DNA from 2 places in the Caldicellulosiruptor obsidiansis OB47 genome. Region 1 is predicted to be linked to the other one. Evidence: riboswitches for the same ligand, from Rfam matches in the RefSeq annotation. Region 1 holds a riboswitch; the other holds the start of a gene.
What was found. Region 1 has a riboswitch for cyclic di-GMP ahead of COB47_RS08310 (hypothetical protein). Riboswitches for the same ligand answer to the same signal wherever they lie in the genome.
Positions count from the first base shown of each region.

Region 2: it holds a riboswitch for cyclic di-GMP, as region 1 does, so the genes downstream of both, COB47_RS11540 (hypothetical protein) here and COB47_RS08310 (hypothetical protein) in region 1, are expected to answer to the same signal.

Region 1 is NC_014392.1:1,762,124-1,769,978, forward strand. Features, by position in the region: gene COB47_RS08300 (MBL fold metallo-hydrolase) at 1-589, shown strand, start outside; gene COB47_RS08305 (sensor domain-containing diguanylate cyclase) at 605-1,813, shown strand; gene COB47_RS08310 (hypothetical protein) at 1,874-2,293, opposite strand; cyclic di-GMP riboswitch class I at 2,425-2,515, opposite strand; gene COB47_RS08315 (adenylate/guanylate cyclase domain-containing protein) at 2,642-6,121, shown strand; partial or broken gene istA (IS21 family transposase) at 6,713-7,618, shown strand; gene istB (IS21-like element ISCbe3 family helper ATPase IstB) at 7,680-7,855, opposite strand, start outside.
Region 2 is NC_014392.1:2,487,504-2,495,358, forward strand. Features, by position in the region: gene COB47_RS11540 (hypothetical protein) at 353-1,336, opposite strand; cyclic di-GMP riboswitch class I at 1,403-1,492, opposite strand; gene COB47_RS11545 (SDH family Clp fold serine proteinase) at 1,602-2,411, opposite strand; gene COB47_RS11550 (rhomboid family intramembrane serine protease) at 2,436-3,164, opposite strand; gene COB47_RS11555 (biotin transporter BioY) at 3,421-3,978, shown strand; gene recD2 (SF1B family DNA helicase RecD2) at 3,908-6,133, opposite strand; gene COB47_RS11565 (hypothetical protein) at 6,183-6,695, opposite strand; gene COB47_RS12050 (YvrJ family protein) at 6,780-6,929, opposite strand; gene COB47_RS11570 (DUF2922 domain-containing protein) at 7,042-7,254, opposite strand; gene COB47_RS11575 (DUF1659 domain-containing protein) at 7,313-7,525, opposite strand; gene spoVAC (stage V sporulation protein AC) at 7,735-7,855, shown strand, end outside.

The DNA of each region.
Region 1 (7,855 bases):
AAGTCTTTATAAACTCAAATTACTTGAAAAATACAAAACAATTAACGTTCTTATAACTCATACTCACTCAGACCACATAGCTACTTTGGGACATTTACTTCTTTTTTGTTTCTATGAACTAAACAAAAGAGTTAAAATTTTTTTCCCAGAAGAATCTTTAATTTCTTCTTTGCTCAGTGGTATGGGTGTAGGAAAATATACTTATGAATTAATAAAGTTACAGAACCCATTTATATATAAAGAAATTTTGACGATAATATCAGTAGAACAGATACATGTTAATGAAATTCCTTGTTTTGGCTATTTAATTAAAACAAAAGAATGCTGTTTTTTCTATAGTGGTGATTCAAGAACTTTAAATCAGATAATTCTTGAAAAATTTTTGAAAGACGAAATTGACTTTTTGTACCAAGACACCTGTTTTGAAAACACAACTGAAAATCATCCTCATCTTTCATTATCAGAACTTTGTTATTTAATTCCACCAGAAAAAAGAAAACACGTTTATTGTATTCATCTTGACAGAAATTTTAATTTTAGCTATGCAAGAAATTTAGGTTTTAATATTCCTGAACAAATAAAAACCTGAAAGAAGGATAAAATCATGAATGAGCAAACAGTTTCTAAAGAACTTAAAGATTTAATAAGAAAGCTAAGTAAGATTGGTATTGCAATTTCACGTGAAAAAAATATTGATTCTATCTTAGAGATGATACTAATTGAGAGTATTGATATTACAAACAGTGATGGTGGAACTTTATACACTATTAAAGAAATCGATGGTCAGAAATATCTTGTTATAACCTTTGCAAAAAACTATTCTGTTAATTTTCAATTTATAGGTTACAAATTCCCATTAGATGAAAAAAGCATTGCAGGGTTTGTTGCCAAAAATGCTGTACCGGTTACAATAAACAACGTACCATCTGCTCAAAATTCTCATCTGCAACAATTTAAATTTTTTGATAAAACATTAGGATATACAACAATAAATGTAATGGCAGTTCCTATGATTGATTATCAAGGAAATGTCATTGGGGTTCTTCAGGTTTTGAACAAAAAGAAAAGCAAGGAAATAAAACTTACACCAGAAAACATAATTCAAAGCACTGTCGATTATACCAAAGAAGACGAAGAAATTGTTCTTTCTCTTGCATCCCAAGCATCGCTTTTAATTGAAAGAATTCATCTTTATCAGCGAATAGAAAAAAATATTGCAAACACGCGCTATGCTTTAATAAGTTTATTCAACTCCATGAAGCAGGTAATAGCCAATTTGAGCGAAGATATTCTCCTTGAACAGGAGGAATTCAAAAAATTTGCAACGCTTGATAGCCTTACAGGTCTTTTAACGAGAAATGAAGGAATGGTTTATTTAGAAAAACAAATCCAGCTTTCAAAGATGAATGAGTCACATTTCGTAGTGTGCTTTGTTGACGTTGATGGTCTGAAAGGAGTAAACGATACATATGGTCATCAGACAGGCGATGAACTTTTAAAAAATTTTTCACAGATTTTAAAGGAAAGCATAAGAAGTTATGACATTGCGTTCAGATACGGCGGAGATGAATTTGTTGTGATTCTCTCGAAAGCCACTTTAAAAGAAGCAAATATTGTTTTTTCAAGAATTCAAGATAAGATTAACAAATTTAATATTTCGTCTTCAAATACATATAAAATAGATATAAGCTACGGATTTGCTGAATTCTCCCCTGAATCAAATTTTACGGCTGAAGACTTAATAAAGATAGCGGACGAAAATATGTATAAAATGAAAAAAGAGAAAAAGGAAAAAAAAAGTTGCCCCTCTTGAAATTCTAAGAGGGGCAAAAATCTATTTTTAGGAGTTCGAGGGGTTATGAGGATAGAGGGATTATCTCGCCCAAATAAAGCGTGAAAAATGATCTGTTTTTAATTGCTGTTTTTTAATCTTTACAAAAATATTAATCCCCGCAGACCTGTCATAAATGTAACCTTCATATCCTAAACATCTAAGATGAACATCTTTTTTAAATTTAGCATCTGGTGAAAATTCAATATATACATCACCGTTTTCTGCATAGATTTGAGCATTGAATGTAATTGAGTCTATACCATCAGGTAGAGAATTTTTCTTGAAATCAATCTCCACAAAACCTACCTGGAATTTTCCTCCTTCATTTGTAACTGTAAAACTACCATTGAATAGCATAGGATTTTCGTTCTCAGCCAGCACAAAAGAAGTTGTTATTAACGAAAATACTAACACCACAATAGCTACTAAGACAATTTTCTTAACTCCCCGCCGCTTCATAATCTTCCACCTCCTTTTTTTACAGGCTAAGACTTCTATAACGCCCGTAAACAAAGACCTTCTAAAAACTCAAAGGCACCTGGTCATGCCAGGTGCCTTTATGCCAAAGATAATATATCTTCAGCACATGTTTCGGCAGCCTGGCAACCATAGGAAGTTTTCTCTTCCGACAGGCCCATGGCTTTGCGCCCCTGCCTTTCGACAGGTTTGCCTTTGTCGACATATGCTACTGTTTTTATTCTTTTGATTTTGATATAATTGATAATAAGTGCTCTCAGTAAAATTATCTCACACTATTTCTTTTTTTGCAATATTTTTTTATTTCTATTTATGGAATAAAAAGGTGTGATGGAATTGTTCTGTTTCAATTGTGGAAGTAAGCTGCAAGAAAAGTTTACCCAAAGGTGTGTTGTATGCGGAATTAAATTCAATAAGTTTTGTCAAAATTGCAGTTTCCCTATACCTTCTTTTGCAAATTTTTGTCCTAACTGTGGCAGCTACATCACAAAATCAAGCGAATATTTTAGAATGGAAGAACTCAAGAAAGTAGCTGTTATGTTTGCCGACGTCTCCGGCTTTACAAAATTTTCTGAAAATTTATCACCTGACGAAGTTAGAAAGGTGATAAATGAATTTTTTGAGTTTATTTTAAGACCCGTTTACAACTTAAACGGAACAGTAGATAAATTTATAGGTGATTGCGCCCTCATTCTTTTTGGATTAAAAAGTACTCAAATGGATGCTGCACTGAGAAGTGTTCAATGTGCAATGGAAATGCTAAAACTCTCAAAAGAATTTTCAAAAACAAAAAATATTGAGTTATCCCTTTCAATTGGAATAAACTATGGACTTGTTGCAGTGGGTAAAATTGGGAGTTTTTTTGACAAAGATTATACTGTTATGGGTGATGTTGTAAACACCGCTCAGCGTCTTCAAACAGCAGCACCCCCAGATACTATTTATGTTTCCGAAAGCATTTACAGAGAAACCTGTGAAAACATAGAGTATATTGGTCCTATCGAATTGAATCTAAAAAACAAGTCACAAACGGTGAGGTGCTATATACCAAAAAATATTAATAAACAAATTGATTACAATAAAGTTGTAGAAACCTTGACTGCTAAATACACAACCAATGTTATAAATAGTATAGTTAACAGAAATTCAGATTTTTTAGTGATGGTTTGTCCTGAAGGGTGTGGAAAACAATATATTTTTCAAAACATAATTTTTCAATTAGAAAGAAGTAATTTGAAGTATTATTTTGTTGTTTTGCCAAATAATAATTTTTCAAAACCATTTTACCTATTATCTTTACTAATATTAAAAATACTGAATATTAACTTTGAAGACTCTGTAATTTTGAAGAAGAACAGACTTATTTCTTTTTTAGAGTACCTTTTCAAAGAAGATTATAAAAAGACCGAAAGATGTTTCAACTATATTTCTCTTGTTCTTCAACTAGATTTGAATGAAGACTTTAAACAGTTTCTCTCTTATATGAGCCAAGAAGATATAGAATTTGAAATTTATGAGGCTATTTCCTCTTTCCTTAAAAAAGTTTTCGAGTTAGAATTTGCAACAGTTATAATTGACAACATTAATTTTGCAGATAAAGAATCATTTGATTTTATTCTTGAGTTTTTATCAAAACAATTGCAAAACAAACCATTTTTTATCTTTTCATCAAACTCAGAAATACATAGATTCCCAAAAGAGCTACATCTTAAAATACAAAAACTATCAAATGAAGAAATAAAAACTGCTGTGGAAATTCAATTCAACGCAAAAGACGTTGAAGAAGAATCTTTAAAGCTACTTATGAACATCTCTGAAGGAAAATTAGATTATTTTATAGAAACGTTAAAATGGATAGAAACAAATAAACTTTTCTCTCTTTCAAATAGTGTTTTTAAAATTAATCTTTCTCAGCAAAATATTGAAAGTATTAAAAGAAACATTATACTAGATAAACTTTCAAATATTGAAGATGAGGTATTAGAATTCTTAAAAATTGCAGCTGTGTATGGCTACAGATTTAGCAGCAAGGTTGTTTTGAATATTCTTCAGCCTACAATTGAACATTCTACTCTGATTAGCCAAGCGCAAAAATTAAATTTAATAAGGTTCATTGACACAATCTACAACTCAAATTTCAGCGATAAAATCTATGAATTCGTCGAACCAGAAATTGTAAAAATTCTTCTTGATTTTATCCCTCAGCAAACCAAAAGAATGCTCCACCAGAAGATTGCTACCACAATTGAAAAAATGATTTCTCAGGAAGATTTGCCCATCTACTACGAAACCCTATATTATCATTTCAAGGAAGCAGGGGAAGTTATAAAAGCTGCAAACTACCTTTTTGAGCTGGCAATGCAATACAAAAAGATTCAGCTTGGCAAGTTTGCTGTTAGATTGTTCCATAAATTGCTTGATGAAATAAAAGAAATAAATTCCCTAGATACTTCATCTATTTTTGTCTCTACTTTAGAACAACTTGCATGGTTGGAAAAATCTTTTGGAAACTATGAAAATGCTCTAAAATATTATAAAACACTTCTTAAGTTTGCTAAAACCGATGAAGAAAAGTTCTTTGTTGAAAGTGACATATGTGAATGCTTGATTCTTCAAAATAATTTCAAAAAAGCTGAAGACATTTTAAATAGTCTCCAAAAAAGGCTTTTGGCAAACAACTTAGCTAAAATAAAAGTTGTTTATCTTCAATGTCTTTATAAAAGCTATACAGGCAGTCCTGACTTACTTGTAATGATAAACCAACTTGAAAATATACTTAAAGAAAATAGCAACTTTGAAGATTTAGCTCAAATTTTAAATATAGTTTCTTACTCACTTTATACTTTTTCATTAGACATCAAAAAAGCAAGTCTTTATCTTAAAAAAGCTCTAAACTATGCAAATAAGTCCAAGAATTTGAACTTGAAAGCAAAAATCCTTACCAACCTTGGAATACTAAATTATGAAAATGGGAACTCTCTTGAGGCATTAAAGTTTTTAACCAGTGCTTTTGAATTTGCTAAAATTCTATCTAACCGTCACCTTCAGTTGATTCTGTTAAATAATATTGGAATTATCAATTTTGAAAAAGGACTTTTAAAAAAGGCTTTAGAATATTTTTCTGAAGCTTTTTCGTATGCCCATGAGTGGAAATTAACATACGAAGAATGCATAACCCTTCAGAATATTGCTGAACTATATCTTGAAAAAGGAAATATTATTGAAAGTTACAACTTGTTTTCACAGAGTTTTGATTTAGCAAATAACTTCAATTTCATTTCAGAAAAAGCTTTGTCATTGATAGGAATGGCAAAAGCAATGCTTGAAAAACCTAATCTATCGGGTGCAGAAGAATTTCTGAATGAAGCCTTAAACGCTATGTCAGAAAACAAGGAAAACAGGGTTGAACTGGAATATTTTTTAGCAAAAATCAAACTGCACCTTCTTCAAAATGACATTGAACAAGCTTATATGGCTGCAGAACAAGCAATAAAAATAGTAGAACCACTAAAAAATCCTTTTACCCGTATCAAAACATTTAGAATATATTCACAGGTACTCAAACACAAAAAAGAATTCAATAAAGCATTGGAAATTCTTAATATGTGCGAAAAACTCGCAAGTCAAATAAACTCTTACTTAGAGCTTGCAAAAACTTACTACGAAATAGCAAGTATCCACCTAATTTTGGGAAATAAAAAAGAATTTAAAGAAAGTATAAAATTAGCTTCCATGTGGGCTGAGAAAATAGACGATGAATGTTCTTTAAAATTTTTGATTATGTCTCTTTTAAATGAAGTAAGAGGCTAACTGCACAATTTTAAAAAGTGGCTCTATAATAAATATTGGGATGAGTAGATAGTAAAAAAATACAGCAATTTATTTGAATACCTGCTATAATTAAAATTGTTTTTAGGAATAAAAAACACACGAATAGCCGTTTGCAAAATGGTTGGTGATTGAAGGTAACAGATGCCAATACTAACATGAAATACTATCAAGATAAAAAAAGAAAAGCAAAATGACAACCAAATATTATCAATACCAACAAAAAATAATCAGCAACAAACATATGACAAAAATTCACAAGTTTAAAAAAGACAATAGTATCCTAAACCTTCTAGTTTCTTAGTTTTAGAAGGTTAAGTAAAAAACAAAGCCATAAATTTTTGGTAAGTTAATAATTCAAGAAAAATTGTAGTTTTAAGCGATAAGTTTTTTGAGTTTGTTAAGCTTTTTGATAGTTAATTTAGAACAATTGTTAATGATAAAATAAAATCATCAGAAATGATATAAAAAATTCCCCACCTGCCACTTAAAAAGAAGCCTTCTGTAGTGTAGAATGGGAAGTATGGAAGAACTACAGAAGGAGAAGATATTAAGAAAATGTTGGGGGTTGCAATGCACACAACAATCTACACTCTTTTCAAACAGGGATACAACAAGAGTCAAATAGCAAGGTTGTTAAACGTGGATAGAAAAACTGTTAGAAAAGTAATCCAAGACATTGAACAGAAAGGAGAAGTTGAGAGAAAATCGAAGAATTCAGTATTGGATGATTACAGAGAATTTATTGAAGCAAAAGTTCACAAAGGACTTTCAGCAAAAAGAATACATCAAGACTTGAAAGCGGAATTTGGTTTTGAAGGAAGCTATTCAAATGTAAGAAGATATGTTCATAATGTTAAACAAAAGATAGCAAATTCAAAGGTGTACATGGTTTTAACAACACTGCCTGCCGAAGAAGCTCAAGTGGATTTTGGATATATAGGCAAGATAAAAATTGATGGTAAATTCAAAAAAGCATGGGTATTTACAATGGTTTTAAGCTATTCAAGATATATGTATGCAGAGATAGTATTCGACCAGACAGTTGAAACATTTATGCAGTGTCATAAGAATGCATTTAAATATTTTGGTGGAGTAGTAGAAGTTGTGAAGATAGACAATTTAAAAGCAGGTGTATTGGATGTTGATTTTTATGAGGCGCAGATACAAAAGGACTATGCAAGTTTTGCAAGCCACTGTGGATTTTTACCTCAGCCTTGCAGGGTATATACACCGACTGATAAAGGCAAGGTAGAATCGGCAGTTAAGTATGTTAAGCGGAACTGTTTTGCTGGGGAAGAATTTAAGGATATTGATGAGGCGAGGGAGCATTTAAAAAACTGGCTTGACAACATTTCGAATGTGAGAGTACATGGCACAACCAAGAAAGTTCCCAAAGAAGTTTTCCTCTCAGAAGAGAAAGAAAAGTTAATAGCTCTTCCTATTGAGGAATACCACATATCAAGAATTTCAATTCACATGTAAATGTCAATATCAAAATGAACAAAAAATCGAAAATAAAAATGTACAAAAAATAAACTTAGCTTTGCTGGTTTGTGTTGCTAAAATATGCTGTTTTTGACTGCAATCTGTATGAAGGTCCTTTTATGAAAATCACGAAAGAATGATGGAGTAGCCTGTCTAAAATTGCATTTGCTATCGTCGCTCCACCAAATATTTCTCCCCACTCTGAAAATACAACATTAGTTATTATTA
Region 2 (7,855 bases), 730 kb from region 1:
TAATAGAGGTTGCGAAAAGACTAATACAAAAGGGATTTAGCGATGAAGAGGTTGCTGAACTTACAGAACTTCAGATTGAAAAGGTTAAAGAGTTGAGAAAATCCATAGTAAATTGAAAAAAGTAAAATTGATATAGCTATATTTGAGGTGAAATAATGGTCATGGATATAATTAAATATATTAAGATGGAAGCCGAAATTTTAGATAATTTAGAAGAATAAGTAAACTAAATCATAAACAAAAAGGGACTAGTTCCGGTCAAAACGTTAGAACAAGTCCCTTTTTATCTTTATTAAAATACCACTGTCTCAATCTTTTTTGCCACCATATATCTTAACGCGCAAAGATATTTTTACATTTTCATAACACTTGCAAGATGATGAACAGCAAATCCAATATTTGTATATCCTTTGGAATCAAAATAAGCTTTAACACTGCTTAGCTCACTGTACATTGTTGCAAGCCCTTCTTCAAAAAATGTAACATTCTCACCTTCGCTCGATGGCTGTGTTTCTACAGAAATTACAAGTCTTTTACCAAAGTTTTTTGCATAACCTGCTTCATTCTCAGCAATTGCTATAATCTCATGACTGCTGTCTCTGTATGCCATGATGTTTGTCCAGCTTGTTTTTGAAATTACCCACTGTGCAAGATTACCTGAGCCATAGTTATTAGAATAATATATCTCATCAAACCAGAAGGGTATATCAAATACAACCGGAAGATTTAATCTTGCTGCCTGTAAAACTGCCTCATCAACAAAGTTCTGATAGTTTAAAATTACATTATCTCTTGCCGTGTTCCACTCAGCGTTTTGATAAGGCTCAACATCAAGGTGAATACCACAAAACTTTTCGTTCTCTGATACACTCAAATTATAATTCTCAACCCATCTGATGAAATTATAAAACCCTTCTCTTTTGTCCTGCCATATCCATATACTATCCCCAGACAGCGCATATACATTTATCCCATAAGATGTAGCAGAAGATACAAAATCTCTGTAATACCTTAAATCAAGAGTACTATCAATCTGAAGATATAACTCAGAATATCCATTTATCCGCAAATAGTTCAAAATCTCATCTTTGCTGCTTACAATTAACCAAGGGTTCCAAAGCCATGTACCAAAACCTGTGTTATTGCTGGATATAGCCGTTTGAGATGGCTGCTTTGTTTCCTCTTGAGATACAGGAGTCTGCTCTGGCTCAGATATCTCATAAGACTGTGTTTTCTTTAGACCTGCAATCTGTCTTTTCTTTGCTGCAAATGCCATTGCACTTGAAATTGATAAAATTAATAAAATAATAATGAAGACTGAAATCAATTTTTTCATATCAAAATACCTCCTTATATGGAGTTTATTATCATAATTTTTTGCTGGAACTCCATATAAGGAGTTCCTGGCAGCCTGGCAACCATAGGGGGTTTTTCCCCCGACAGGCCCATGGCTTTGCGCCCACAGGTTTCCCTGTGTTTGCCTTTTTCAGGAATATCACTTTAATTTTTTAACAATTTAAATTATACTCTTTTTATTTTCAAAAATCAATTTCAAAATTTCTGAATTGTCTGCTGCATTCAACTCTTTTATCTCTGAGGATTTATTTTCTTGGCACCCACAGATAATCGACAGAAGACTTTTTGTTAACAGGTTGCGGATATAAACACATGAGCTGTTTTATTTCTCTATCCATATCGCATCTTACTTTTAACCCCAGTTCTTTTGCCTTTTCATATGTTATTGGAAAATCATGTGTGTATTTGCCCTCAACAAGCTCTTTTGCTATGTTTTGAGCAACATCTTCAGGGTAGTTATCAGAAAGAAGTTCTAAAACAGCATCTTTTGTCTGCTTTAAAGCCTTTCTTGCAATGTCTGCTAAAATCAATGTTTTGTCATCAACCTCATTCAATGTCTTTTGTTTTACAACCTCAAGGATAGACACTGCCGGAAATTCCCCAATCTGAGGATCAACAGGACCTAAAACCGCATCCTCACACATAACTATCTCATCTGCAGCAAGAGCAATGAGAGTCCCGCCCGACATTGCATAGTGAGGAACATGAACCGTAACCTTCCCTTTATGTCTTTTTATTGCTCTTGCTATCTGGAGCGAAGCTAAAACAAGCCCACCCGGTGTGTGTAGAATTATATCAAGTGGAATTGAGGGGTCAGTCATGTTTATTGCCCTTACGACTTCTTCTGAGTCGTTTATGTCAATGTATCGGTACACCGGAAAACCAAGAAAACTCATTGTCTCTTGCCTGTGAACAAGAAGAATAACTCTTGAACCTCTTTTTTTCTCTATTTTAGCAATAAGCTTTTGTCTTGCAGATTCAAGCATTCTCTGTTTCATAACTGGCTGAAGTGAACTTGCTATGATGAAAAATATCAGCAAATCCCAAAAACTCATGTCATACACTCTCCTTTTTAAATCTTAATAATATCTGTAGTAAAAAATCTCATCATCGAAAAAATTATGATATCTGCGATACTTCTTTTTAAAGAAGTTGACAGTCAGCGCTCCAAATACAAATCCGCCAATGTGAGCCCACCAGGCAATTCCACTTCCAAACACAGGTCCAAACAGCTCAAGAATCCCGGACGACACCTGTGATAAAAACCACAAACCAAGGTAAAACACAGCTGGAATTTCAATAAACAGAGGGATAAATCCTATTGGAATTAGAGTAACAATCCTTGAAAGTGGGAACATCAAAAAGTACGCACCCATAACACCAGATATTGCCCCTGATGCGCCAACAATCGGAACATTTGAGTCTGCATTAAAAAACCAGTGGGTATAGGCTGCAAAGAATCCACTCAGAAGATAAAAAATCAAAAATCTGAAATGACCTACCCTGTCTTCAACATTGTCACCAAAAAGCCACAAAGACCACATGTTAGATATAAGATGCATCCAGCTTCCATGCATGAACATTGAACACATTATTGGAAATATGGAATATACAATCGCAACTATTAAACCATGCGAGAGAGCATGAGAAAAACTGTCAGGAACAAATGCATATTTTAAAACAAACTCAGAAGCTGCTTCAGGTGGAAGTGAAACCTGGTATAAAAAAACAAGAATGTTTACCGCTATCAAAAACCATGTCATAAAAGGTTTTTCCCTGCTCGGGATAGTATCTCTCAAAGGAATCAAGCTTTTTTTCCTCCTTTTCAAATTTAAAATTGATGCTACATTATTAAATACCCATTTTAGAAACATTATTATACATATTATATCAATTTATTTGCCAAAAATAAAAGAAGGCTAACAGAATTTTGCCGAAAATTATCGAGCGTTGCCGAAAATTAAAAATTTGGTCAATTTTAATTGTTGACAAAAGCCTCTTATTTTGCTATTCTATTTGTAAACCTGATTTAATAATATGGTTTACATTGGGGGTAGAAAAATTATGTCGCAAAATGTTGAAATGGTAACTAAAACAAGAATGATTATTTTATCTGCTCTTTTTGCAGCAATAACTGCCATTTGTGCTCAAATTAAGATTCAAATAGGACCAGTACCTTTTACGATGCAGGTTTTTGCAATTTTTCTGGCAAGTTTGATGCTCACTCCAAGGTATGCATTTTTGAGCCTTCTTGTATATGACCTTTTAGGGGCTGTTGGTGTGCCTGTATTTGCCGGCTTTTCCGGCGGGCTATCTAAATTTGTTGGACCCACTGGTGGGTATTTGATAGCATTTCCGATTGCAGCGTTTGTTACAAGTTATATAAATACAAAAAAGCCAATAAAAAATGAGGCAGCAAATGCCTCAGTAGCACTCATTTTAGGGCTTGCAATTATCTACATCTTTGGATTTTTGTATCTCTCGTGGGCTGCACACATGACACTCAAAAAGGCTTTTGCCGTAGGTGTTGCACCGTTTATAATCCCAGATATTATAAAGCTCGCACTTGCATATTTTCTTGCCCGCGCAATAAAAAGTCGCAAAGTGCTGAATATCGCATAGCCTCTTTTTGGTTTGCTATCATGTATTCAAGCGCGCTTTTTTTACCCACCAACACAACAAGTTCTTTTGCTCGTGTTACGGCAGTGTAAAGAAGGTTTCTTGTCATCAAAATGGGGTAGGTCTCAACAACAGGCATCACTATGCACCTGAACTCTGACCCTTGCGATTTGTGAACAGTCATTGCATATGCAAGTTCTAAATCGTCAAGCAGCGAAAAGTCATAATACACAAACTTTTCATCGTCAAACAGGATTTCCAGCACACCTTGCGCCCTGTCAATATCTTTGACAACTCCAATGTCGCCATTGAATATCCCTGTTGAGACTTTGCCCTTCTCCTCTCCTTGTAAAATCTCATATTCAAGTGAATAGTTGTTTTTTACCTGCATGACCTTGTCTCCAACTCTGAACAGGTTTTCTTTATAAGCATACTCTTTTTTAGAAGGATGAGGTGGGTTTAAGTACTGCTGCAGCACACGATTTAAGTTGTACATCCCAACAATCCCTTTTTTTGAAGGACACAGGACCTGGATGTCTGTCATCGGATCGCACGAAAGATAGTTTGGAACCTTTTTTATCACAAGTTCAATTACAGTTTTTAAAATCTCTTCCTGAGAGTTTTTCTGGATAAAATAAAAATCGCTCTCCTTTTGAAGATGTGGAAACTCACCTCTGTTTATCCTGTGTGCATTGAGGACTATAAAGCTATTTTCGCTCTGGCGATACACCTCTGTCAAAGTGGTGCAAGGTACAATTTCGCTTTTTATAAGGTCTTTTAAGACATTCCCTGCACCAACAGATGGAAGCTGGTCTTTGTCTCCAACAAGCACAATTCTTGTTGTCGGTTTTGTTGCAGCAAGAAGATAGTTCATCAGGAAACTGTCTACCATGCTCATTTCATCCACCACTATAGCATCGCATTTTAAGGGATTATTTGGTCCTTTTTGGAAAATAACATGTGTGTCTAAAACTGTCATTTCCAAAAGTCTGTGGATTGTTTTTGATTCTCTTTCGCAGGCTGCCTGCATCCTCTTTGCAGCTCTTCCTGTTGGTGCACAAAGAAAAACCTTTTTGCCTTCACCCTCGAAAATTTGAATAATGCATTTTATTATTGTTGTCTTTCCTGTACCAGGACCTCCTGTGATAATGCTAACGCCTTGAGTCAGTGCCATCTTGATGGCTTTCTTTTGATTTGGCGAAAATGCAATACCGTTTTTTGCTTCAAACTGAGAGATCTTTTCATCTATATCAGCAATGTCATCATATTCTTTTAGCATTGACAGGATTTTATCTGCTATATACTTTTCACACTCATAGTAACCGTACAAAAACACCATCTTTTGAGATTCAACTTCATCTTTTACAATTCTTCTTTCTTGAGCTAAAACTTCAAGCGCATCTTCTATTTTTTCCACTGGAAGGTCAAGAGTTTTTGAACAAACCTGTTTGAGCCTATTTTCTGGCAGGCAGGTATGCCCTTCACTATTTGCTGCCAGTGTCAAAAGATTAAGTATCTTGGCAGATATTCTTCTTCCGTCATCTGGCATAACTCCCATGTCAAGTGCAAGCCTGTCAACCTTTTTAAAGTCAAGCTCTGGGAACACTTCTAAAAGAAAATATGGATTTTCCTGTAAAAGCGACAGAGCAGAAAATCCATAAAGTTTAAAAAGTCTCATTGCATGGTTCTGTGAAAGCCCGTACTGGGAAAAGATTGACATGATATCTTTCAAAAATTTTTGGAATGCAAACATATTCCTTATTCGCTCAACCTTTTCGGGTGTCATGCCGCGAATACTAAGAAGCTTTTCAGGCTCTTCCTGCAAAACTCTTGCAGTGTCATCTCCAAAGGTATCAACAATCTTCTTTGCAGTCTTCTGCCCGATACCTTTTATTACTCCAGAGGAAAGATAAAGATATATCTCATCCTTTGTCTGCGGCAGAAGTTTCTCAAGGTAGCTTACTTTCAGCTGCTGACCGTAAACAGGATGAACATAAAACTCACCGTATACGCTCACCTTTTCACCGATAGCAATGTCTGGAACTATCCCTACTGCTGTGAACACCTCATCGTCGCAGATTATCTCAAACACCGTATAGCTATTTTCCAAATTCCTGTAGATTATATCGCTAACCATACCTTGAATGTTTTGCTGCATATTTTCATTGCTTCTCCTTCAAAAATTGCAATTTACCTGCTACATTATTTTACTCCAATCCAAACACATTCACAAGCTCACACTCTTCTTTTATTTTAAGCGCACCCTGTGACCATACTCCTTGCAAATAATCTGTTATAACAGAAGCAAGAGTAATTCTTTTTTTGAAATACTTTGCAGAACCAAGACAGCTTAAAACTGCACCGCATCGCAAAAGCATCTCAAAGCCCTCGCCTTTATCGTCAATTTTGAATATCTGACTTATGTTAACATAACCAAAGATGGGGTCTGTTTTAACAATTGCTTTTCTTGTTTTTACAGGAATAAAGGTGGCATCCGGAAGAACAATGGGAAGAAGATTTTTCTGACCAATTCGCTGTGAGATAAGTTTTTTGATTGCCTGACAGTCTATTGCATAAAGTGAATATAGCTTTTTAGAAAAACTTCGAATTGACATTGGCACAACCTTCTTTTCGCCACTTAAAAAAAGAATTAGCACACTATCACCATTTTCTGTGTAGTGTGGTACAAAATATATAATATCTTTTGGAATACTGTTCATAATAAATATCACCATCCTGAAAAAGGCTTTATTTTCCATATTTTTAAAAGCACACTTCTATTATACCGAACACTCTTTTGCATGTCAATTGTTTTTCATCTGTAGTATCTTTTCAGAGAGCTTATCAATGCTGTCAGAGAGCTTGTCTATCTTGCTTTCAAACCTTGTGAGAAGATAAATGCAAAGCACAATTGGAAAGCCTATGTTGGCAATATTGGCAATCAAATCCTGCATATTTTTCACCTCCCAGTTTGAGTTTGTTATGTACATTTAAAAGTTTTTTAAAAACATGCCGACCTGCCAAAGTTCAAAAGGTCAGGTCGGCACGCTTTTTTTGAAAGTTTTTTTATTTTCCGATTAAAGTGTTTACCTCTCTGTCAACAATTCTTGCTGAAACTTTTTCAACAATTGGGCTTGATGTTACAAATATGTTCTTTTGCACAATCAAATTCATCACACTGTCAACCTCGGCAGCAGTAAGGTTTGGTTTTGGTTCTGGAATGGAAAGTCTGAATGTCTTGCCGTTTTGAAGCCTAAATGTCAAAACCAGTGTGAGCATTTTTACTTTCACCTCCTTTCTGCTATTTTTTTGAGCTCTCAAAAGCTTGAAACGTCAATTAGTATAAAAGCTCAAAGTTGTTGCTTCTTATAATTGTGTACAGCGGCTTTGACTGAAGGCTTGCAATTGCCTGGCCAACTTGATACACATCCATATCTTGGGCATCTGGCTTGATATCAAAAGAGAGTGTCTTGAACCTTATTTTGCCAGTGGATGTCGTGCCGTTTTCAAGTTTAAGCTGCAGCAAGCCTACAAGTGGTTTTGCTGCCATCTTCGCCTCACCTCCTTTCTGCCTTTATTTTAAACCCATTACAGTAGTGTTTTCAAAAATTATTCGAATGTTTGTTTGTAAAATCTGATTGATATTTTAAACCAAATTTCAATCAGACTATTTCAAATCTCGCTTGGTTGTGAATAAATCTCAAAAAAATTTAAAATAATATCATCTTGAGGTTTTGTTTGCGGGGGGTGCTTTGCAAAGTGAACATCAAAGATAAGAAAGCCTGTGAATACCAGGCACTTGTAAAGGCAAACGAGCCAAAGACAAACTCTTTCAAAAACTGCATCTTGGCATTCTTAGTTGGCGGGGCTATCTGCGATG